Regions from separate parts of the Lactobacillus kefiranofaciens genome, predicted to be linked through region 1. Evidence: predicted binding sites of a transcription regulator. Region 1 holds the regulator's gene; each other region holds the start of a gene.
The links. Region 1 encodes LexA, which represses DNA repair genes until DNA is damaged. Its sites were predicted from a motif close to CNAACANNTGTTNG; they were not measured.
Positions count from the first base shown of each region.

Region 2: the regulator LexA is predicted to act here: its motif matches at 3,540-3,553, upstream of recA (recombinase RecA).
Region 3: the regulator LexA is predicted to act here: its motif matches at 5,758-5,771, upstream of xerS (tyrosine recombinase XerS).

Region 1 is NZ_CP061341.1:844,569-853,041, forward strand. Features, by position in the region: gene ffh (signal recognition particle protein) at 1-926, shown strand, start outside; gene rpsP (30S ribosomal protein S16) at 1,016-1,288, shown strand; gene rimM (ribosome maturation factor RimM) at 1,357-1,872, shown strand; gene trmD (tRNA (guanosine(37)-N1)-methyltransferase TrmD) at 1,862-2,581, shown strand; gene rplS (50S ribosomal protein L19) at 2,696-3,043, shown strand; partial or broken gene ICI50_RS04310 (uracil-DNA glycosylase) at 3,303-3,962, shown strand; gene ICI50_RS04315 (SGNH/GDSL hydrolase family protein) at 3,955-4,761, shown strand; gene lexA (transcriptional repressor LexA) at 4,772-5,398, opposite strand; gene ICI50_RS04325 (DUF896 domain-containing protein) at 5,564-5,812, shown strand; gene ICI50_RS04330 (YneF family protein) at 5,879-6,097, shown strand; partial or broken gene ICI50_RS04335 (ABC transporter ATP-binding protein) at 6,180-7,945, shown strand; partial or broken gene ICI50_RS04340 (ABC transporter ATP-binding protein) at 7,938-8,473, shown strand, end outside.
Region 2 is NZ_CP061341.1:1,498,970-1,507,442, forward strand. Features, by position in the region: gene ICI50_RS07395 (glycosyltransferase family 4 protein) at 1-507, opposite strand, end outside; gene rny (ribonuclease Y) at 610-2,244, opposite strand; gene recA (recombinase RecA) at 2,363-3,472, opposite strand; gene pgsA (CDP-diacylglycerol--glycerol-3-phosphate 3-phosphatidyltransferase) at 3,661-4,221, opposite strand; gene ICI50_RS07415 (helix-turn-helix domain-containing protein) at 4,244-5,371, opposite strand; gene ymfI (elongation factor P 5-aminopentanone reductase) at 5,439-6,167, opposite strand; gene ICI50_RS07425 (M16 family metallopeptidase) at 6,173-7,423, opposite strand; gene ICI50_RS07430 (insulinase family protein) at 7,420-8,473, opposite strand, start outside.
Region 3 is NZ_CP061341.1:976,672-985,144, reverse strand. Features, by position in the region: partial or broken gene ICI50_RS11030 (MFS transporter) at 1-996, shown strand, start outside; gene ICI50_RS04915 (SemiSWEET family transporter) at 1,100-1,381, shown strand; gene ICI50_RS04910 (SLAP domain-containing protein) at 1,703-2,635, opposite strand; gene ICI50_RS04905 (GH25 family lysozyme) at 2,906-4,054, shown strand; gene ICI50_RS04900 (DUF5052 family protein) at 4,159-4,764, shown strand; gene ICI50_RS04895 (hypothetical protein) at 4,817-5,272, opposite strand; gene xerS (tyrosine recombinase XerS) at 5,786-6,856, shown strand; gene ICI50_RS04885 (DegV family protein) at 7,035-7,916, opposite strand; gene ICI50_RS04880 (MarR family winged helix-turn-helix transcriptional regulator) at 7,995-8,405, opposite strand.

The DNA of each region.
Region 1 (8,473 bases):
TCGCTAAGATTGTTCAAGATGGATTAGCTGAGGCAGATAAAAATAAAAATGATTATGTTTTAATCGATACTGCTGGTCGTTTGGAAATTGATGAACCTTTAATGGAAGAATTGGAACGAGTAAAGCAAGTTGCTGAGCCGGATAATATTCTTTTAGTTGTTGATGCCATGACTGGTCAAGCTGCAACTGATGTAGCCAAAGGCTTTGATGAACGGCTAGATGTTACTGGTGTGATTTTGACCAAACTTGATGGTGATACTCGTGGTGGTGCTGCGCTTTCAATTCGTGCTGTTACTGGCAAACCAATTTTATTTACTGGTCAAGGTGAAAAATTAAGCGACTTGGATGTTTTCCATCCTGATCGAATGGCTTCAAGAATTTTGGGTATGGGGGATATGCTTTCCCTGATCGAAAAGGCACAACAAGATTATGATGCCAAAGAAGCTCAAAAAGTAGCTGAAAAGATGCGTGAAAGTACTTTTGATTTTAATGATTTTGTAGATCAATTAAAGCAAGTACAAAAAATGGGTCCATTAGATCAGATTATGAAAATGATCCCGGGGATGGCTAACAATCCGCAACTTAAGAATTTGAGTATTGATCAAAAGCAAATTGATCATACTGAAGCTATTGTCTATTCAATGACCGAAGAAGAACGTGAAAATCCCGATATTTTAAATCCAAGTCGGCGCAGAAGAATTGCTGCTGGATCAGGTCGTCCTGTTGTTGAAGTTAATAGGATGATCAAGCAGTTTAAGCAAATGCGTGATATGATGAGTAAAGTCACTAAAGGCAATATGAAGGGTTTAAGCAAGTTGCCTGGGATGGATTCGCCAATGGCTAAGATGGCTATGCGACGCATGAATAAAAACTTTAAGAAGAATAAAAAGAAGCGTTTACGTAAAATTAAGCGATTCCACTCATAATTTTTGTAGCTGTTAAGGGAAAACACTTTACACCCACAAAATTTGGTGGTATATTATTAATCGTTAAGTTTTTAGGAGGAAATTAATTTATGTCAGTTAAAATTCGTATGCACCGTGCTGGTGCCAAGAGAAAGCCATTCTACAGAATCGTTGTTGCAGACTCACGTATGCCACGTGATGGTCGTTTCATCGAACAAGTTGGTTACTACAACCCAGTTTCACAACCAAAGGAATTGAAGCTTGACGAAGACAAGATCTTCGATTGGTTACAAAAGGGTGCACAACCTTCAGACACTGTTAGATCACTTCTTTCAGGTGCTGGCTTAATGACTAAGTTGCACGATGCAAAATACAACAAGTAATCTTGTTATGATTTAAGGCTTGATGCTATGTGCTTCAAGCTTTTTTTCTTACTTAAAAGGAGTTACCGATGGAATATTTTGACGTAGCGAAGATCTTAACTACCCATGGTTTAACTGGAGAAGTTAAGGTAAATGTGATTACTGATTTCCCAGAAGAACGCTTTGCGGAAGGGATGCATTTAGCCTTAAAGGAAAATACTGATCGAATCTTAACTATTAAGAAGAGTCGGTCATTCAAGCAATTTTGGTTGCTGCAATTTAATGAAGTAACGGATATTGATGCAGCTGAGAAGCTACGTGGCAAGGTCTTAGTAGTTAGTGAAACTGATCGCGGAGAACTACCTAATAATGTTTACTATTATAAAGATATCTTAGGATGCGACGTGATCGATAATGAATCTGAGAAGATTTTAGGTAAGATTACTGATATCCAATCACCAGGGGCTAATGATATTTGGTTAGTTCATGAAAAAAATGGTAAGGAATATTGGATTCCGAATATAGCTGATGTAATTAAAAGTGTAGATGTACCCGATAAAAAGATCTACGTTGATTTGATGGAGGGCCTACGCGATGAAGATTAATGTTTTAACGCTTTTTCCTGATATGTTTACGCCTTTGCAGGTATCAATGCTAGGTCGCGGGCTAGAAGATAAGAAGTGGCAACTTAACTTAATTAATTTCCGTGATTTTACTAATGATGTTCATCATCACGTTGATGATACTCCGTATGGTGGCGGAGCAGGGATGGTTTTACAAATAATGCCGATTAAGAAAGCATTAGATTCTTTATCATCGACTGGCAAGATTATTATTACTGCCCCACAAGGTAAGACTTTTAATGAAAAAATAGCGCAAGATTGGGCCAAAGAAGATGAATTAACATTTATTTGCGGTCATTATGAGGGCTTTGATCAGCGGGTATATAATTTAGCTGATGAAACAGTATCAATTGGTGATTATGTTTTAACTGGTGGCGAATTACCAACAATGAGCATGATTGATGCAACTGTACGTTTAATTCCAGGTATCTTAGGCAATGCTGCTAGTCCAGTAGAAGAAAGCTTCTCACATGGATTGCTTGAATATCCGCAGTACACACGTCCTGCAGATTTTGAGGGGCAGAAAGTACCAGAAGTTCTGACTAGTGGCAACCATCAAAAGATTGCCGAATGGCGACATAAAGAAGCTTTAAAAGCAACTTATCTTCATCGACCTGATTTATTGGAAAAGCGTGATTTAAGTAGCGAAGAAAAGAAAATGTTGACAGAAATTAGGTTAGAGCTTGATTAAGTATTGTTTATTTGTTAAACTAGTTAGCGTGGCTAAAGTCACAACTAATCAAAGTTATGGGTGTTCCGCTGACGTTAGTACGTTGATGAATGCCGTAGAAGGAGAAAATACATTATGGATCCATTAATTCAAGAATTAACTAAAGAACAAATTCGTGACGATATCCCTACTTTCCGTGCAGGTGATACTGTAACTGTTCACGTACGTGTTGTAGAAGGTACACATGAACGTGTTCAGTTATTCGAAGGTGTTGTAATTAAGAAGAGGGGCACTGGCATCGGTGCTACTTACACTGTTCGTAAGATTGCTTCAGGTGTTGGTGTTGAAAGAACCTTCCCAGTTAACGATCCACGTGTTGCTAAGGTTGAAGTTAAGCGTCATGGTCGTGTACGTCGCGCTAAGCTTTACTATTTACGTGAACGTCATGGTAAGTCAGCAAGAATTGCTGAAGCACGTCGTTAATTATCAAAGGAGTCAGTTCGATGTGAACTGGCTCTTTTTTATTGATTAAGTTTGTGAAAATATTTATTGTGTAACTTATGTGAAACGCTAAAATAACTTCACAAGATATCAATAAATATTTATATATAAGTATTTATAGCTTGTGAAGTTATGATTATAAAAATTAATAATAAGTGTGGAATTACGTCTAAAACAGACACTTATCCACAGTTATACTTGGGTAATTACTATATAATATAAATAAGGGTAGGTGATAATAATGGATTATCCGGAAAAATTAATTGCGGAGGTTATGCGACGCTCAAGAGGAATGAAATTAGAAGGCCTTAACTCAGGCAGCGGTCCACAGCATCCCTTGTTAATGATTGTAGGAGAAGCCCCAGGAAGAAATGAAATAGTCAATAATATTCCTTTTAGTGGGAGTGCGGGAAAGGAACTGGATAAATCTCTTCGGCAAGTCGGTTTAACTAGAAAGGATGTCTATATCACTAGTGCAGTTAGAAGTAGACCATTTGCGATCAAAAAAGTTTTTAGTAAACGAGAAAATAAAGAGGTTATTAAACGGCCTAATCGTAAACCGACGAAAAAGGAAATCTTAGCACATGCTCCATTTTTAGATTATGAAATTGATTATGCGCAGCCCAAAATAATAGTTACTTTAGGAAATACTGGCCTTGAGAGGCTTTTAGGCCCAGGACATAGAATTTCAGCAGAGCATGGTAAAGTAATTGAAAATACGCCAATTTTAAAACTGGATGAAACAAAAAATGGTTATATTTAGTCTGATAAAAAATATACAATTATTCCAGAATATCATCCCGCTGCAATTTTCTATAATCGTAAATTGACAGAGGATATAATTAAGGATTGGGAGATAATTAAACCTTATATAGCTAAAGAAAGGAAAAATAATGAGTAATGAAACTTTTTTAATTCCGATTAGACAAAATAATGATCTCTCAGATATTGCTCTAAATGAACTTCGAATGGATTTAGATGAACATCCATTGCATCAACGTATTTATGCAGATCTGGCATATTTATCTGGTAATAATCGAAAATATAGTTTAAATAAAGTGGAGACAATAAATAGCCCTCTACGAAATAAAAAAATTTTGTTTTTAGGCTCTTCTGTAACGTTTGGCTTTGGCGCTTTAGGCGAATCTTTCGTAGATTATCTCTGGAAGAAAGATGGAATAGCTGCAATTAAAGATGCTGAAAATGGTACTACTTTGGTTGATCAAGCGACTTATAATGCAGGTGATTCTTATGTTGCACGCTTTAATAAAGAATTAAAGGAGACTAATCCTGATTTATTTGTTTTGCAATTATCTACTAATGATGCTAGACAAGGTAAAAAACTAGGTAAAATTAGTCAAAATGATGTTTTTGATACTCAGACTATTATTGGGGCTATGGAATATATTATTAGTACTGCTAAATCAAAATGGCATTGTCCAATTTTAATTTATACTAATCCATATTTTGAAAGTGAATTATATGAAAAAATGGTAAATAGTGGACATCAATTAGCACAAAAATGGAATATTGAAATTTTAGATTTGTATAATAATCCCAAGCTAAAAAAACAAGCTTCACTTTACATGGCTGATGAAATTCATCCAACTCGTGCCGGATATTTAAAGCAATGGTTACCTTTATTCGAAGATAAAATAATACAAATTTTGGTAGAAAAAAGCCTAAATCTTAAGACTTAGGCATTAAACATTAATCAATATTGTTACGGTAAAGGCTAACTACTTTACCAAGAATTTTAACTTCTGAAAGAATAATAGGAGACATTGAATCGTTTTCTGGTTGCAAACGGTAATGTCCATTTTCTTTAAAGAAACGCTTAATAGTTGCTTCATTTTCTTCAGTCATTGCAACAACTATTTCACCATTATTAGCAGTTGATTGTTTCTTAACAATAACACTATCACCGTTTAAAATACCAGCATTAATCATGCTATTGCCATGTATTTTAAGCATGAAAAGTTCACCAGCATCATTCTTAAGATCCGGTGGTAGTGGGAAATAATCCTCAATATCTTCTACTGCTAAAATTGGTTGACCTGCTGCTACAACACCCACGATGGGAATAATTGTGGGCTTAATGCCTAATTCTTTCTTGCCCTCAGCAGTAATTTCTAGAGCCCGAGGCTTAGTAGCATCTTTGATCAATAGGCCTTTGCGTTCAAGACGCGATAAGTGTCCGTGAACAGTTGAAGTTGAAGATAATCCTACTGCTGCACAGATTTCACGCACCGTCGGTGGAAATCCGCGATGATCTACAGTATCATAAATGTATTGTAAGATTTCTAATTGCTTAGTCTCACTAGTTTTTTTAGGCATAATAGTCTTTCTCCGTTTACTTAAATTTTTATTATTTTATTTATAACATATATTCTACCAGAATTGAAAGGAAATATCAAACAGGCGTTCTAAAAAATATATCTTTTTTTATTACTAAAAATACGGTAGACTAAAGATTGTTAATGTGAGGTGGATATTATGACAATGAGCAAAGAAGAAGAAAAAAGGGTTACTGATCGAATTAATGAACTTTATAATAAGAAAGAAAATGAAGGATTAACCCCTGCAGAAGAAAAAGAAAGAAAAGAATTACATCAAAAATTCTTGGCTAACTTTAGAGCTGCTTTCAAGCAAGATGTTGAAGATATGGTTATTCTGGATAAAAATGGTAAGGAAATCACTTCCGAAAGAGCCAAGCGCGCTCAAAGAAGAAAAGGACTTAGAAAAGACTAATTAACCCTTTAAAAAAGTTAAAAAATTATGTAAGATAATATTGTTAGTTAATGGAGGATATACAATATGAATTTAGGTTTAGCAATTTTTTTGATTATTATTGCGCTCTTGATTGGTGCCGTAGCTGGTTTTTATGGTGCAAGAGCATATATGAAGAAATATTTTAAAGAAAATCCTCCTATCAGTGAAGATATGATCGTTGCTATGATGTCTCAAATGGGACAAAAACCCTCTAACAAGAAGGTTCACCAAGTAATGAATATGATGAAACACCAGCAAAGATAATTCAATTAATTATTTTTTATTGAAAAGGCGAGGAAAATTTTCTTCGTCTTTTTTTGTACACTTTTGTAAATGAGGTGAATATATGAAAATATTTAGAAAATTAGGCTGGTTCTTTAAACAAGAGAAAAAACGATACATTGTTGGCATCACTTTTTTAGCCCTGACTTCATTAGCCAATCTTGTGCCGCCGCGAGTTTTAGGGCTAATGGCAGATCAGCTTGATAAAGGCCATATTTCTTGGGGCGAATATGGAATGTTAATACTAGCCGTATTAGCAGCAGCTTTTACGCTTTATGTTTTACGTTATTTTTGGCGTAAGCAGATTTGGGGGGAGCTGCTGAATTGGAACGGCAAATGCGTTCTAAATTATTTAACCATTTTATGATAATGGATCGAACTTTTTATCAGCGCCATCGAACGGGCGATTTGATGGCACATGCGACGAATGATGTATCAGCTATTCAAAATGTTGCCGGCGATGGGGTTTTGACTTTAGTTGACTCTCTAATTATGGGTCTTTCAACGATGATCGCGATGATTATTTTTGTTGATTGGAGCTTAACCGTAATAGTTTTATTGCCATTGCCGTTTCTGGCATTAGGTGCATGGAAGTTAGGGGATCATCTTCATAATGCGTTTGATAAGTCACAGGCTGCTTTTTCTCGTTTAAATAATAAGACACAGGAATCAGTATCTGGAATTAAAGTGCTGAAAACTTTTGGACAAGGCAAAGAAGATACAGCTGCCTTTGATAAAATGGTTGATGATACGATTAATATCAATAAAAGAGTTTTCGTTTGGGATTCTTTATTTGATCCGTTAGGTACCGCAGTTATTGGTGCAACCTATGCAATTACGATTATTTACGGTGGACTGCTCGTAAGTAATAAGATTTTGTCGATTGGACAATTAGTATCTTTTATTGCCTATATTTCTAATATGGTTTGGCCAATGTTTGCAATCGGGTATCTTTTCAACATTTTGGAACGAGGCAGTGCAAGTTATGATCGAGTAGAAGAATTATTAGATGAAAAGCCTCTTATTACAGATGCTCATGCCGATCAGACCATTACTTCTAAAGATTTACAAGGCGATTTGCATTATGATATTAAATCTTTTGCATATCTTGATGAAAAAGATATTCCAGTTTTAAAAAATATTGAATTTACTTTGAAGCAAGGCCAAACTTTAGGTTTAGTTTGGCGTGTTGGTGCCGGTAAAACAACAATTATTCAACTATTGCTGAGAGAATTTGATCAGTATCAGGGGCAGATAACTTTGAATGGCAAAGACATTCGCAATATTCCACTAAAAGTTTTATTGGGGCAGATTGCTTATGTACCACAGAATAATTTTTTGTTTTCAACCAGTATCGGCAAGAATATTGCGTTTTCTTCTGAAAAAGCAAATAAAAGTGATGTGGCGAGTGCAGCCGAAAAGAGTGATTTGCATGATGATGTTCTTCAAATGCCGAAGGGCTATGAAACTTTAGTTGGTGAAAATGGTATTTCCCTTTCTGGTGGTCAGAGACAAAGAATGTCAATTGCTCGAGCTTTGTTAAAAGATAGTCAGATTTTAATCTTGGATGATGCTTTGTCCGCTGTAGATGCTAAAACGGAAACAGAAATTTTGTCTGCATTAAGAAAAGAAAGACAAGATAAGACGACATTGATTGCAGTTCACCGTCTGACGTCAGTGATGGATGCCGATCTGATTTTAGCATTAAAAGACGGGCAAATCGTAGAGCGTGGCAACCATCAACAGCTATTAGCAGAAGATGGCTGGTATGCAGAAATGTGGTGCAGACAGGAATTACAAGCAAAGGTAGGTGAAGACATCAATGAATAATGAAGAAAATCAGGAATCAGTTTGGGCAAAAGCTATTCCCTTTAAAGAACAAGTTGCAATTTTTAAACGATTGATGAAGTTCGTTAAAAAATTTAAATTTGAAATGATTATTGCCTTAGTGGGAGCCTTTATAGTCAGCATTATTAATATTCTTTTGCCTAGAGGGTTGCAGTATTTTTTAGATGCCTTTTTATTGCATCAGAGTGCGACTGTGCAGGTGATTTTGTTTGCTGGCTTTTTATATGCTTTAGGTTCAATTCTTAAGGCAGTTATTCAATTTATTTATCAATACTTTTTTGCATTAGGTTCAGAAAAAACACTTGAAAGTCTTAGACGGGCTTTATATCGTAAATTGCATACGTTAGGAATGCGCTATTTCGATAAAACGCCTGCCGGCTCAATAGTATCTAGAGTCACTAATGATACGATGACCTTAAGCAATTTCTTGACAGTTCTATCAACTATTGTTATTGGTGCGTTTTCGGTGGTGACAGCACTTGTTGCCATGTTTACTACAAATGTGATCGC
Region 2 (8,473 bases), 650 kb from region 1:
AATTAACGATACACCATCAGCTAAACCATCTAAACCATCTATTAAATTAACAGCATTAGTTAAAGCTAAAATCCAAAAAATCGTAATCGGAAAACTCCACCACCCCAAATTAACTTCATGCGCTACAAAGGGCAATTTTAAAACATTCATGCGTATTCCTGCTAAAAAATAAATAATTAACGAAGCAATAAAAATCCCAAACATTTTTTGTCTTGGTTTTAATTCTAGAATATCATCAATTAATCCCGTCAACACGATTACGCTTGAAGCCAGCAAAATTGAAAAAATTTCATGCGTAGGGAATTGTTCTCGTAGAAGCACGAAGGCCCCAATGTTAAAGGTAACGAAGATACCAAGTCCCCCAATCGTTGGCATCGGCTTTTTATTAACGCGGCGCGCGTTAGGATTATCTACGGCCCCTAATACAAAAGCAAGACGCCTGATAAAGGGTGTAATAGCGGCCGAAATGATAACTAATAAAAATAATTCAACAATAATTTTAAACATATTTGGCTACTTTCCTTATTTACTTGGTTTAATTATACAAGTAGAGGAGATTTTGTACAAATAACAAAAAAGTTTGAGATTTTCATCCCAAACTTTCTTTTCTTATTTAGCAATTGCCACAACCCGCTTCTCACGGATAAGGGTAATTTTAATATTTCCCGGATAATCAAGTTCTTTTTCAACTTGGTTGCGAATATCCCGAGCTAAAATTACTGTACGATCATCTGAAACCTCATCAGGTTCAACCATCACGCGTACTTCACGTCCAGCTTGAATTGCATATGCTTGCTTGACGCCATGATAACTCTTAGCTATCTTCTCAAGTTCGGTTAAACGTCTGATATAGTTTTCTAAACTTTCGCTTCTTGCACCAGGACGAGCCGAGGAAATCGTATCTGCTGCAACTACAAGTTCAGCAATAAACGATAACTTAGGTACATCTCCGTGGTGAGCGGCAATCGCATTAACTACAATCTCATTTTCATGATACTTACGAGTTAATTCAACCCCAATTTCTACATGGGAACCTTCAATATCATGATCGATTGCTTTACCAATATCGTGTAATAATCCCGCGCGAACCGCTAATTTTTCATCTAGACCTAGTTCAGCAGCCATAGTGCCGGCTAGCTTACCAACTTCAATTGAATGAGATAAAACATTTTGACCATATGAAGTACGATACTTAAGTCGGCCTAGTGTCTTAACTAGCTCCGGATTCATACGGTGAATTCCGAGTTCTATTAAGGCACTTTCACCAGCTTCATAAATATCGTCGTTAACTTCTTTTCTGGCCTTATCAACCATCTCTTCAATTCTAGTCGGATGAATTCGACCATCTTTGATTAAACGCTCCATTGCCCTCTTAGCAATCTCACGTCTAATTGGATCAAATCCACTCAAGGTAACTACCTTTGGCGTATCATCAATGATTAGATCAATGCCAGTTAAAGCTTCAAATGAACGAATGTTGCGTCCTTCGCGGCCGATAATCCGTCCCTTCATCTCTTCATTTGGTAAATCTACTACAGAAACAGTCGTCTCGGCAACCGTATCTGCAGCACTACTTTGAATAGCATCAACAATGATTTGATTAGCATAATGATCAGCCTTAGCCTTAACTTCTTCATTGCTATTTCTGATCATTTCGGCACGTTCTTTGACTAGTTCATCAGATAATTGACTAAGCACAATTTTTTTAGCTTCTTCTTTATCTAATTTCGCCACATCATAAAGCTTTTGCCGTCTAGCCTCAACCAATTCATCAGCCTTAGTTAGTTTTTCTTTTAAACTAGCATTCTGCTGCTTTAATTGATCCTCTTTTTGCGTAAGTCCAGCTTCTCGCTCATCTAATAAAGAATTCTTATGTTCCAAGGTATCTTCACGTTGTTGCAAACGATTTTCTTGGCGAGCTAAGACATCTTTCTTAGAATTTAGTTCGTCTTCGGTCTTTTGCTTATAATCGCGGATTTGTTCTTGAGCCTCAAGAATTTTTTCTTTCTTAGCGTTCTCTGCACTTTGCTTAACAGCTTCTGCCGCTTGCTTTTGTGCATTAACTTCTGCCTGAGCTGCAGTTACCTGAGCTTTAGCATCAGCCAAAATATGATCAGCATCATTTTGAGCATTCTGAGCTTTTTGCTCCCATGAATGCTTGCGAACAGCATAACCAATTGCTGTACCTACCAAGATTGAAACAATGGCAGTTGCGACGGGAATCACAATTAACAAATTATTCATGATTACTATCGCCCTTTTTTGAAATTATTCACACTACTTTTATGATAAAGAACCTCTGTGTTCATGTCAATTAAGATGAAAAAACCTTGGAAAATTATTCCAAGGTAAAAGGTAAATTCTATTTAGCTTTATCTTTTTGATCGGCTTTTTCAGCATTTTTCTGATCAATTTTTTCTTCTGCTTCTTCTCGCTTTTCCTTTATTTTTTCTGGATTTTCGCGGTCAGCAATTGATTTTTTATCAATACCATAAGCCTTACGAACTTGCTCTTGAATATCTTGATAAATATCTGGATGATCTTCAAGATACTTTTTAGCATTTTCACGGCCTTGACCAATTCGCTCAGTCTTATATGAGTACCATGAACCAGCCTTATTAATAATATCCTTGTCGGCAGCCATATCCAGCAATTCTCCACTCTGAGAAATACCCTTACCGTACATAATATCAACTTCAGCTACCTTGAAAGGTGGGGCAACCTTATTCTTAACTACCTTGATCTTAACTCGGTTACCTAAAACATCACCTGATTGTTTAATCTGTTCAGCTCTTCTAACTTCCAGACGAATAGTTGAATAAAACTTCAGCGCACGACCACCAGGAGTAGTTTCAGGATTACCAAACATCACGCCAACTTTCTCACGAATTTGATTGATAAAGATGGCAATTGTCTTAGTTTTAGAAATGGTACCCGACAATTTCCGCAGAGCTTGACTCATTAAACGAGCTTGCAGACCAACATGGGCATCCCCCATTTCACCTTCAATTTCTGCACGTGGTACTAATGCAGCAACTGAGTCAACCACCACAATATCAACTGCACCACTAGAAATTAAGGTATCTGCGATCTGCAATCCCTCTTCACCTGTGTTAGGCTGCGACAAAATCAAAGAATCAATATCGACGCCCAATGCCTCAGCATAAGCGGGGTCCATTGCATTTTCAGCATCGATATATGCAGCAGTACCACCGCGCTTTTGTACTTCAGCAACAGCATGTAGCGCCACAGTCGTCTTACCAGATGATTCAGGGCCATAGACTTCAATAATACGACCCCGAGGATAGCCACCTACACCAATGGCGGCATCTAAAGCTAATGAACCGGTAGGTACAGTAGATATTTGCGTATCAGCCTTTTCGCCCATCCGCATAACAGCACCTTTACCAAAATTCTTTTCGATTTTTTTAAGCGCTGCATCAAGGGCAGCCTTTTTTTCATCTTTGGCCATTAATTTCCTCCTAAATTTAATACTTTATAATTATACTTTGACCAGTATTCAATTTGCAAGCAAAATGCAAACGAGCGTTCAAAGAATTTATCCTTCACTATTTATTACGCAAAAAAAGAAAACTTTTTTCTCAAAAAATAAAAAAAGAAGCATTTTTCTGCTTCTTTTAATTTATTTTTCAGTTTATCTTACATTGAGCCCTTGAATATACCCCATGATTGATGGAAGTAGTCATACCCTGAATAAATAGTAAAGATCAATGCTAAGTAGAGCAAGATCGTACCAATGTACCAGAAATTGCCAATTAATAAAAAGATAATTGAAAGCATCTGACAAGTCGTCTTGATCTTACCTGGCATTTTAGCTGCCAACACTTGACCTTTATTTTCGGCCAAAATTAAACGTAAACCAGTAACAGCTAATTCGCGACAAACAATAATCGCTACAATCCAAGCTGGAGCAAGCTTCAATTCTACTAAAAAGATAAAAGCAGTCATCGTCAGCATTTTATCTGCCAACGGATCAGCAAACTTGCCAAAGTTGGTAACCATATTGCGTGAACGTGCAATATGACCATCAAACCAGTCAGTAGCAGAAGCAACGGCAAATACAATTGCTGCAATTACCCAGCTCCAAATAACAGTTGAGTTACCTACGGTAGTATGAGCAGTCCCACCAAAAATAATAATTAACATAAATACTGGAATCAAAAAGATTCTAAAAACAGTAAGTTTATTGGGTAAATTCATTCTTCTTTATTTCTCCTAAATCCTAATTGCCATTATCATTATTACCACTGTCATTACCGCCGCCATTATTGTTATTTTGGGTAGTGGTTGATGATTGTTGGGCACTAGATGATTGTTGAGTTTGACTACTTTGATGAGTTTGACTGCTCTGAGTAGTGGTTGATGATTGTTTCTGACTGCTTTGGGTAGTAGTTTTATTTCTAGTAGTGCTACTCTGCGTGCGACTTTGAGTAGTTGAACCAGTTTTATTATCGTTATTACCAGTGTTGCCATTATTAGTCGTCGTGCCAGTTGAATCATTTGAATGATCACTATGAGTAGTTGATTTCTTAGCTTTACCAATTAACAAAGTAATGGTCCGATATGCATTATTCGGTGCGTATGGAATTTTCTTACCGGCAATGGTAATTGAAGTCCCGTTATCGTTACCTAAGGTAACTACTACACGTTCTACATTAGCTGACAAATTAACAGTATGCTTTTGCTTAGCTAGCAAAGTTGAACTCCAAACACTAACGTTATTAGCTATCACACTAGCTGAAATGTTTTGAGTAGAACCTGCACGAACAACCAACTTACGGTTCTTCTTTAAACCAGTTACACGATATTCATTGTCGCTAATCTTCTTCACTTTCACTGGGTTAACCGCAATTTTCTTCTTTGGTTTCTTTGACGAAGATGAAGATGATTTCTGTGATGAAACAGTTACGCTATTGTTATCAGCTTGATTATGCTGCCCACCTGATGCAATATGTGCATATAAAGCATATACAACTAGAATTACGATAATTAAACCAAGTGCAATCGCAATACGAGGTAAGTAGTTCTTCCATAGATTCTTTTTATTATCTGTGGTTTGACGAACTTCTTCGCTCTTATTATCAATTGAATTTTCTACATATTCATCTGGATCAGCCTCAGGCACATCTTCGTGGTAATCGCTGAGTAATTCCTTGCCATCTAATCCAACAACTTGAGCATATTGACGAATAAATGCTCTAACATAAAAATCACCAGGAAGCTTATCGAATTCATTTTTTTCAATTGCTGTCAGATATCTACTTTGAATCTTAGTAGCTTTTTCAATATCTCCAATCGAAAGTCCTTTTGCTTCTCTAGCACTTTTTAATTTATCTCCGATATCTGCCATATTTACCTCTTCAAAATCAAGTTTAACAAATTGAGTATACCATAAAATTTTGCTTACAACGTCTTAGTTATAAAAGCCAGCCACCTGTAACATAAATTGTCTGCCCAGTAAGATAGCTACTACGCGGATTCAATATAGTTTTAACCCAATAAGAAATATCTTCGCCTTGAGCCCAGCGACCTGCCGGAATTTCTTCCTGCACCTCTTCAATTGTAGCTTGAGAAAAAATGCTATTCATTTGTGTTTTCACAGCACCAGGTGCAATTACATTCACGGTTAGGTTATTTGACGCGACTTCGCGCGCATATGCTTGAGCAAAACGACTCAATCCACTTTTAGTCCCGCTATATACGGATTCTAATGCACTGCCAGCACCACCATAAACGGAGCCTAAATAAACAATTCGACTAAAACTCTGCTTCATTAATTGCGGCTCTAATAATTTAGTTAATTTAATTGGCGTAGCTAAATTAATATTAATCACTTGACTAATATTAGTTAATTTTTCATCACCTAAAAAACCATAGTTAGTTATCCCTTGAGCAAAAATCGCAGCATTAACTGGCAATAAACTATTTACAAAACTAGTTAGTTCTTGATCGCTGGTCGCAAAATTCAACTGAATAGGCATAAAATCTAATTCAGGATACTTAGCAAAAAGTTCTTGGGCTAATTGTTCAGCTTGTTCTTTTTTCGTATTGTAATGCAAATACAGCGACCAGCCACTTAACGCCAATTCTCGGCAAATAGCTTGTCCAATACCACCAGTGGCACCAAAAACAATCGCTCGCTTCACTAAGATCACTCCTTATTAGAATTCAAATAGGCAAAGCAAATTTCGCTATCTTTCATGATTTTTTGACAACTCTGATAAAATTCTTCAAAACTCATCGACTGCAGCTTCATTAAATTCTGCTGCAAATTTTCATGATCTAGGCTTTCTTCTACCATTTCAATAGCTAAAGATGAAATATCATTCCGCGTTCGTACGGTTCTAGCGAGCCATTCTTTCTTTTGTAAATCAAAATTATCTCTAATAAAACGATATTGCTCAGAATTATTCTTAATAGGTTGAGTCAATATCTTTTTTATTTCACTAATAATAACTTCAGCCTGAGCACTCACACCAAAGATTGTAGCAAAATCACCTTGTCTAGTGTAATTAACCGATATCTGAAGCGAATCGGTTAATAATTGTTTATTCCTCATCTCTTCAAACCACAGTCCCATTACACTTAGTTTTGATTCTAACATTATTTCTAGCAAAATTTGAGTTAAATCAGAACTTGATAATACTTTCTTAAAGTTTTTAAAGCGAATGCCTAGACCAAATGCATTAGAATTCCCTCTTGCGGGTAAAATTTGATTTTGTAATTTACCTACTGGAGCAATAATTTGAGCACTTTTAGTTGATTTATTGGTAAGATACATTTTTTCTAATTTACCTACCTGACGCAAAATGGTTTGCACCTGATTAGTGGAAAAATCACCGCAAGCTACAAACTGCATTTTACCAGGCAGATAATTGTTTTCATAAGCCTGAGTCAAGTTTTCCACAGTGACCGCTTTAATCGACTTTTCATCCCCTACAACTTCAGTCCCTAAATTAGAATGACCAAACATGCTGGTCATAATCGCATTATTAACGCTCCAAATTGGGTTATCCTTATAAGTCGCAAGCTCTTGTTCGATAATTGGGGCTTCCTTAGCGATATTTTGCTTAGTAAAATACGGCTGACCAACTAGTCTAAATAATAGCTCGATCATCTTAGGGATATGCTCAATCCCAGTGCAATAAAACATGGTTTCATTAAAGGAGGTAAAGGCATTAACATATGCACCAATTTCCTCAAATTGCTGTGAAATGTCCCCTTCTTTTTTAGCAAATAGTTTATGTTCTAAAAAATGAGCAGATCCCGCTACTTCTTGCTCATCACTACTACCAAAATCAATCATGATTCCGAAAAAGCGTTGATAAAAATGGGGCTTTAAAATAACTTCAGCCGTAAAGCCAGATTTATATTTTCGTTTAATAATTTTTGGTGTAATCATTTCAAAATATAGCTTTCATTAAAAAATAGATTGCGGGCAAAATTAACCATTTGATGTGGCGTTGACTTTTTAATAGCATCTTCGCGATCAAAGTTGACATATTCTGGCAATAATTCTGCGCGCAAGGCTTGCCCTAATTGCCAATTTTGACTATCCGAACCAATCCAGTGATTACGCTGCACTGCTTTTTTCGCTTTTTTAAAAATTACTTCATCAACGTCGCCATTAGCTATTTTGCCCATCTCGTTTAAAATAATTTGCTTAACTAATCCTACTTTTTGGGGATCAATTCCTGTATTAATCAAAAATAAAGAATTATTGGCAAAGCTGCTGGCACTAACATCATAAGCTGCACCTAATTCTGCCCGAATTTGACTAAATAATTTAGAAGACTCATCCCCTGCTAAATACTGCTCAAGTAAAGTACCAGCAATTTGATCTTGATAAGTAGTTCGGTCTTTAAATTCAAAACCCAACATTACTTGAGCTTGAATATTGCCTTGTTGATCCACTTGATCAATCAAGCTCCGCTTAGCAGGAATAGTCATATCATCTACCTGAAATTGACCAATCACGCCTGCACCACGAAACTCTTTTTGCGCTAATTTAGTTAGTAAAGTATTATCACGGCCCATCCCTAAAATAGCCACTGGTTGCTGTCGCAAACTGCTAATAAAGTCTTCCATTTGCTTGTGATCAGCACTTTTAATTTCAGCAATTGGACCCATAAAATTCTCGGCATAGTCTGGTTGATCTTGATACCAAAATTTAAAAAAGCGATCTAAAGCATAGTTGAATGGTTGCCCCATTAACTCGCGGTAATCGTCCTTTAACTGCCTTTGAGCCAAATTTAAAGCAGCAGGTTGATTATTAGGAAAGCGAATAATCCGACCTAAAGTACCAATTATTTTTTCATAGGTATAATCTGGATCCAAGATCTCAATTGGCTCTACAAAATTTGCATAATAAGTCAAAATGATTTCTTTACCAAAAAGCTGCGGCATCACTTCAAATTGCAAATCATACAATTGAGATAAAGCACGCTGTTGA
Region 3 (8,473 bases), 130 kb from region 1:
ATCGAGTTCACGTAAAGAAGCTACTTAAGTACGTAACGTTTAGTCAAATCATACTCAGTATTTTGACAGTATGCTTATTTTTCTTTAAACAGCAAGTAATTATCCTAATATTATTGGTATATATCCTTTCGGCTATTGGTTCTACCCTAATTTATCCGACAGAAGAGAAAATCCTACCAGCAATAATTAGTAAAACGGAATTAGCTAGAGTTAATGGTCTCTTTCAAATGACCTATAGGGCCCTTGACTTGTTTCTAGATGCCTTAGCTACTGTCCTTATTACCTATTTATCATTAAATAAGACAATGATCATTAGTGCATTATTTTTTGCAATTGCTTTGGCTTTCTATGCTAAGTTGTACTTACCTAAAGTGCTATTAACTAAAAAAAGAAGAGTATTTTAGTGATAGTTACCTAAAAGACTTAATCAAAGGATGGCAGGTTTTGAGGTATGAAGGTAGAATCTTAGCGTTGATAATTCCCTTTGCTGTAACTAATTTATTTTATGGTATTTCCTCTGTAGGGATGTCTTATTTTGCAAGTCATTATCTAAGTAGATCAGCACTTAGTTACGGTAGTTTAGAATTTATTTCTTCAATCGGTGGATTACTAGGCAGTGCTGTAGTTAGTAATTTTTCATTAGGCAAAAATAAACTTGAGAAAATAGTTACCCTTTGTCTTTTTTAGCAGGATTATCAGTAATACTTGAAGCACTAATCGCCAGCAGTATGCCTGTGATGACTTTAATATTTGCATTGAGCAGTGCTTTTTGGATTAGCATCATGAATGTCAATTTCCAAATATTAATACAAGAGCATTTTAGGACGAATAGAAACGATTAATAGCAGCATTATCAATTGTATGATTCCAATCGGCTCCTTTTTAGGTGGCATCATAGTGCAACAATTTGGTTCCACTGTTGCTATTCTAATGCAGGGATTAGCTGAACTAGTTACCGCTGCATTATATTTATTAGTTTTTAATAAAGAAAAATAAGTGATTTAAAAGAGAGTTTTTCAATCGAGGCAGCTCTCCTTTTGATGTCTAACTTTTGCAATTATTCTCTATCTTTATTAACATGAAATTATGAAGGAGAGATTTGTTGAAGAAATTTAAAGGATTAGATCGACGAACTGTTTTACGAATTGGACGGATTGGATCAGTACTATCTGTATTGATGTACGTTTCCTATATTCCGCAGATTATCAATAATTTGAATGGAAATTACGGCAATCCAATTCAGCCTCTAGTTGCAGCAATCAACTGTACGATTTGGGTATTATATGCTGTACTAGGTGAAAAGAAAGATTGGCCATTATTTATAGCTAACCTTCCAGGAATAATCTTTGGGTTAATTACCTTTTTTACTAGTTTACATTAAAATATAGCGAGATAGCAGTTGCTGTCTCGCTTTTATATTATCATTGTATCTTATAACAATAAACTAGTAACTCACGTACGCATCCCTCAAAGCTATGAGCAATGCTAATTTATTCCATAAACTGTCTAAACCAAAATGAATAATTACCCTCATTGTAGTTAGGATTAAAATTAGCTGCTCGAATTGCACCTGGATATTCACCATAATCACTCCAATAAAGTAACTTATCGCTTCCTTTAATTTTAAAATACAGTTGTGAATCGCTTAAACTACTATTAATTACTACTTTATCCAGTTTCACTTTTTATTGATTGACATAATTTATTCAGTCTTCTTAAAATTTGCATCATATACAGCTCTGGAATTAGTTAAAGTAACGGTAATTGGCCCCTTTGTAAACAAAATCATACCATTAGCTGTTCGAAGATTATTAATCTTAATATACTTATTTCGGCCAATTGCTACACAATTTTGCCTCCTAATTTTAGTAGTAGTAAAAGTCAATTTATTTTTATTCTTAATATTAGTACTCTGATAAAAATAATTTTTATCTACACTCTTTGCAGCTCTAATTTTGCTACTAGTCGTTACTACACTATTATTAAGAAGTTTTCTTTTTCCTTCATAGCTTACGCGTTTTCCTTGTTTATCATATACGTAGGTATTATGATTCAAGATTAATAGCGGTTTACCACTCATTTTTTGAACATAACCGTCTCTAACATACCGTCCTTGACCAACTTTGAAGTAGGAACTTGCAATACTATAGTTTTTTGCTCCACCATATTTAATCGTTGATCCTTTAAGTAAAACGGCATGCTTGCCACGATATGTAGATAATTTCTTTCCTTTTTCATTATAAACTGTCGCATTACTTACAATACGCATTCCTTTAGCAGTATAGCCACCAGTATGGTTAACAAGAATATAGCCTCCATCACCTAAAGAAGTATAACTTTTTCCATCGATTTTTACAGTTGGAAAGATGCCACTTCTTTGATATTTATGTCTTATTATCACTGGTTTGCCATAAGAAGTGATTACTTCGCCGCCTTTTAAAAATTGTCCATTAAGTTGATTACCCTTACTGTTAAAGATAGGCACCTTACCAGTAGAGCTTAATTTAATAACTGTACTACTAGATGCATGTACTACCTGGTCAGCAGGTGTGCTATTCAATAACGTATTGAAGGCTGGAGTACTGATCAATAAAACTGCTAATGAACTAATCATTATTTTTGTACTTAGTTTCATATTTTTTCCTCGTATATCTTGCTGTTAACATCTCTGTCCATCTAGTTATATTTTAAATCTTTATATTTTGTTTTACATAATAATACTTATTAAAATTCATTATATGTCTCAAATTGATTGCAATTATTTCTATCTTATTACTAATTGATTAATAATCAATCTCTACTATTGTCTTTTGGTACTTACCACTGTAACCTATAATATATAAGATTTAGATATTATAAGTGAGAGATACTATTAACTCTCTCCACCAATAATGGAGGAATTAATTTGTTTAAAAAGAAAACTATCATCAAATTAGCCTATGCTGCTATGTTAACTACTACCGGAATGAATATTATCCCTAATCTTATTTCCACTCACCAATTTGTTCAAGCCTCTGCAATTTCTGTAGCTGCTAAAGAATTAGGTATTGACGTAGCTAGTTATCAAAGCGCAGATTTAACCGCTCACGCTAAAGCTGGTTCACAATTTGCTATTGTAAAAGTAAGTGAAGGCACTAATTATCGTAATCCTAAAGGAGCTAGTCAAATTAAATCAGCAATTGCTAATGATATGATGCCAATGGGCTATCATTTTGCTACGTTTAGTTCTAATGCATCCCTTGCAAAAAAAGAAGCCAAGTATGCAATTTCTTCTGCCCAAGCATTAGGGTTACCTAAAGGTTCATATTTAGCCTGTGACTATGAGACCGGCCAAGGGAATGTAATCACTAACGGTAAAAATGTAACAGCTAAGGCGATTATTGCTTTTATGGACGAAATCAAATCGGCTGGTTATCAACCTCTGCTCTACGCAAGTTCATCTGTTTTACAAAACAACATCAATACCCCTTCAATCGTCGAAAAATATCCTAATTCCTTATGGGTAGCTGCTTATGCAATTTCAGGACGAGTTGATAAACCCAACTTTAAGTACTTCCCTTCAATGGAAGGCGTTGCAATCTGGCAATATACAGATAATTGGAAAGGGATGTCAACTGACGGTAACGTAACTATTCTACCTTTATCCATCTCGAATACTGCAGTTTCTCAAGCGCCGACTAATAAGAATACTAAGCACACTGGCAAAGTAATGTACAAAGCTTATGTCTATAGCAGTGATGGACAACGTACGGGTGAAGTTTATAAAGCGTATAGCACAATTACTTACTATGGTGGCAAAACCAAATTAAAAAATGGCAAATCAGTTGTTAGAATTGATGAAAACAAGTATGTAATGTCAAGCAATGTTCTTGGTAATGCACGTAAAGCTAAATCTGATATAAACGTTTATAAAAATGATGGATCACTCAATTCTAGCTGGAAAGGTTATCGAAAAGGAGCTCCAGTCAAAACCTATGGTCCTAAGCATTACATCAATAATGAAGCCTACTATCGAGTTGGCAAAAATGCCTATGTTAAGGCAAGCAATTTTTAACTTAATTAAGAACAACTAAGCACTGAATTTTTCAGTGCTTTTTGCATTCCTACAATGATAAAATTAGCTTGTAATAAATTAGTATTAATACGAGGAAGCTTAAAATGAACATAAAAAAGAAAATCACTTTATTTTTCAGTTTAGGAATACTACTGTTTACTCTTTCTGGTTGTAGTAATTTTCAAAACTTGGAACTATCGATGCGTTCTAAGATTGGTGCACTGCCATTGACTGTTTCAACTTACGATTCCAATGGTCAAAAAATTGATCAAATTAAGGCCAAATCAGTTAACATCCATACTGATAAAAAGATGTCCCAAAAAGACGATAAAGGAAAAGAAAATTCTAGTGTAATTGATGTTGATTATGGTCATCAGCGTATGACTCATGTTGGTTCTACTTTAATCGCCTATGAGGGTTTGAAGAATTATGAAGACGCATTCAATAAACATGTTAAGATTGATGATCAAAATCGTGCTGTTCCTCTTTTAAACACTATGTACCAGAACTTCAAAAATGATTGGAATGGTCAATCTAAAATCGTAATGATCAGAAGTCAATTAGGGATGCCAATTGCTGTGTTTGCTGGTAAAAGTGTTTCCATTCATAAGAGTGATATGAAAAATTCAACTCAGTTTGTAATTGATGGACACAGATTATTTGCTTATCGTGCAGACTATACAGTTTATCCAGTTGCTAGTCTGAAATAGCATAATAAAAGCCTCATTTTTTGAATGGGGCTCTTATTATAAAAATTTGTTCTTATTCGTTAACTAAAATATGAAAAGCATCATTGGTTTTAACAATATCACTCATTAATTGGTTAACCCATTCATTGAGCTTATCATTATCATAGTTCTCAAGTCCACCTTCGGTATCGCCAATATCTGCGATCCCGTTATTAAAGTCAACCATCTCAGTAATCAATTTCTCTGCAAAATTTTTGGTTGAACCCGCAAAATTGTCCGCGAAGCTATTAACATCACCATAAGCATCGGTAATATCGCTGAAGGCTTCAACCGTTTTGCCAAAGGTATCGCTCAAATTATCTACATCTTCTTGAGTTGGCACTGTTAGTTCTTCATCTTCATTATTTAGCTGTTCATCAAGCCGAACGCCAAGATCATTTAATACCAAGTGCCCATCATATAAACGATTTAATAACTTAATTCCACTAGGATTTTTAGCCTGAAAATTTACTTCGATTTCTTCTGTCATCGTATTTCCCTCATCTCACTGTATTATACTTATTTTATTGTACAATTTTTATGCCTAAAATACGACAATTAGACACAAGTTAATCTATAAACTAATTCAGAAATAAAAATATTTAGGCTAATTGTTGTTTTTTGCTTGATCATTATTTATAAACAGCTTAAAATAAGCAGGTGAAGGCTTCTTGTACCATACAATTAGCTTTATTTGTCAGAATTGTTTGCTTTGCTTAATGTTAAACGCCAATCTTGATAAATATTCAATCAGAGTTGCTATAACTGGAATGCGGAGAGTTTTTACAGCGTTGCTGGTATCCCAGTTATAGTGACATGGTTTGCTAGGTCATGTTATTTATAAATGTTGCTTTACAATATTACTATAGATATTATTGTTTTCAACAGGAGTACTTAATTTAATTTAGCTATTTTGCCACCTATCTGGATTAGATAGGTGTTTTTTGTTTTTGTGGGATGCCCTATGATATAATTTGAACATCAGTTTGAAGGAGAATGATTTATGGAAACTGCCAAATGCTTAGAATTAATCAAAATTGAACTCAAAAAAGCGCCAGATTATGTCAAGCAATACAATTTTGAAACGCAGCATTCACTTACGACTACCTATCAATATTTAGCAGAGTTTCGGCGTTTTTTTGACTGGTTACGTCAAGAAGGTATTTCTAACGCTTCCAATAATTTACACGTTACAACCGATACCTTAGCTCATTTAACTCGCAATGACATTATGCTTTATATCGATTATCTTGGTCATACTAAAAATAAACAGGGACACCTAAGCTCTCCTACTACGATTAATCGTTCAATTAATGCTCTTCGTTCCCTGTTTAAATTTTTAACCATTACAGTTGCTGAAAATAATGATGGGCAACCTTATTTTGAACATAACGTAATGCTTCGCATTCACTCATTAAATGATACGAAAACTTTAAATTATCGTGCACACGTCTTAGAATCTCACATGTATACAGGCAAGCTTAAGTTTGAATTTTTAGATTTTATTGCCCATGATTATGAGACTACATGTAATCAGCAAGCTAAACCAGGCTTCAAAAGAAATAAAGAACGTGATATGGCAATTATCGCTTTAATTTTAGGAACCGGTATCCGAGTGTCTGAATGTGCAGGCGTTGATCTACAAGATCTGAATTTAAAAGATGCAGTCCTAGATGTTACTCGAAAAGGCGGACAAAAAGACAGCGTGCCAATTGCGGAATGGACGCTGAATTATATTAATGCTTATAAAAATATTCGAGACAAGCGCTACGCGGCTGATTCGAGACAAACAGCATTCTTTCTTACGCGCTGGCATAGTCAAACACGGAGAATGACTTCTAATGCAATTGAAAGAATGGTCAGTAAATATTCCACCGCCTTTGGACACCCTCTTACACCGCATAAGTTACGTCACACGTTAGCTTCAGAATTATATAGTGTGACTAAGGACCAAGTTTTAGTTGCCCAACAGTTGGGACAAAAAGGAACAACAGCGACTGACCTATATACACATGTTGATCAAGAAAAGCAACGTGATGCATTAAATGAAATTTCTAAGCTAAATAAAGACTAGTGTTGAAATATCAACACTTTTTTGATTTTCCATAATATTTTTACTATTGTAAAGTCTCAATACTTTTGAGATCTTGATAGCATATTTATTATCACTAGTGGCTTTAATAGCCATAATAAATATGCTATTATAATTTTAAATAAAAAAGAATAGGACTTTAATCCTAATCTCTTTGACTCTATTTAGTTAAATCTAATTTCTCAATGTCTATCATCCAAGCAATAGCAATCGATTTTTCACCTAAGTGAGTAGCAATCACTGGACTAAACTCAGCTACATCAACAGGTTTACCTGGAAAATTAGTATTAATAAATTCTTTAATCTCTTCAGCTTGTTTAAGATCATTAGAATGGAAAACAAATAATCGTAGTTTATCTTTATACGACAATTGTGCTGTCTTTTCTAACGTAAGTTTTTCGACTTTTGATACAGCTCGCTTTAATGATCTAATCTTATCAAATGCAACAATCTTACCATCTTCATTAAAAGTAAGAAGTGGCTTAATCTGCAACATCGTCCCAATAAATGCTCCAGCATTACTTAATCGTCCGCCACGACTAAGGTTCTTAAGATCATCTACCACAAAGAATTCATCGATTGTTTTACGAATTTCATCCAATTTCTTCAGAATAACTTCTGGCTCCATGCCACTTTTAATCATCTTAGCAGCTGCTAATACCAAATACCCCTGTAACCTTACCGTCATCTTAGAATCATATGGGTATAAATTATACTCAGGATTATTATGCTTCATATTAACTAGATTTTGATAAAAACCAGAAATGCCACTAGACAAAGTGATAACAATAATGGCCTCATAGTCTTCACTATGAAGTTTATTAAATAATTCAATCATTTCTCCCATGCTGGGTTGGGAAGTTTTAGGAAAAGCAGCACCTTGTCTTTGCATTTCAAAAAGCTGTGTTGAAGTAATATTTATGCCTTCCATATATTCTTTATCTCCAATAATAACGGGGATAGGAACGATATTAATATTATTCTCCTTAGCTTCTTGCTCGGTTAAGACACTAGTACTGTCGGTAACTAATGCGATTTTCAATTTAATTAACCCTTCTTAATTTAAAGTTTATATAATATAAGAAAATTATAGCATAAAAGTATCTACTTTCGCACCCTATTACATTCTTTCACTAGTAGAGCTATGCGCTATTTTTTCTAACTGCTTAATAAACAAAGCTGAAGCATCTTGATCTAGGTATACAAACAAAGAGCGTTCAATTTGATTAAGTGCTTTTTTTAATTCACTTGCTTTATTAAGTCCTTCAGAGCTTAATTTTACAATTTTGCTTGAATCCTTTTCAGAACGTATAATTTTAATAAAGCTTTTGGTTTTCTTTTGCTGCAACTGACGGCTTAAGGTAGAAAGTGAAATATTAAGTGCCCCAGCTAGTTTCCCCATTGTTAGAGCCCTATTATCATTTTGATCAAAAAATAAGAGTATTCTAGTTTGTGAAATATTCAGACCACATTTGTGATTTATTTCCTTTTTAATTTGATCAGCAATTGTGCTAAAAAATAATACATCCATATATACCGTCCTTTTTCTCCAAAGTAGATTTGCTATAGTTGTATTTTATCATTTAATAAAGGATTTGA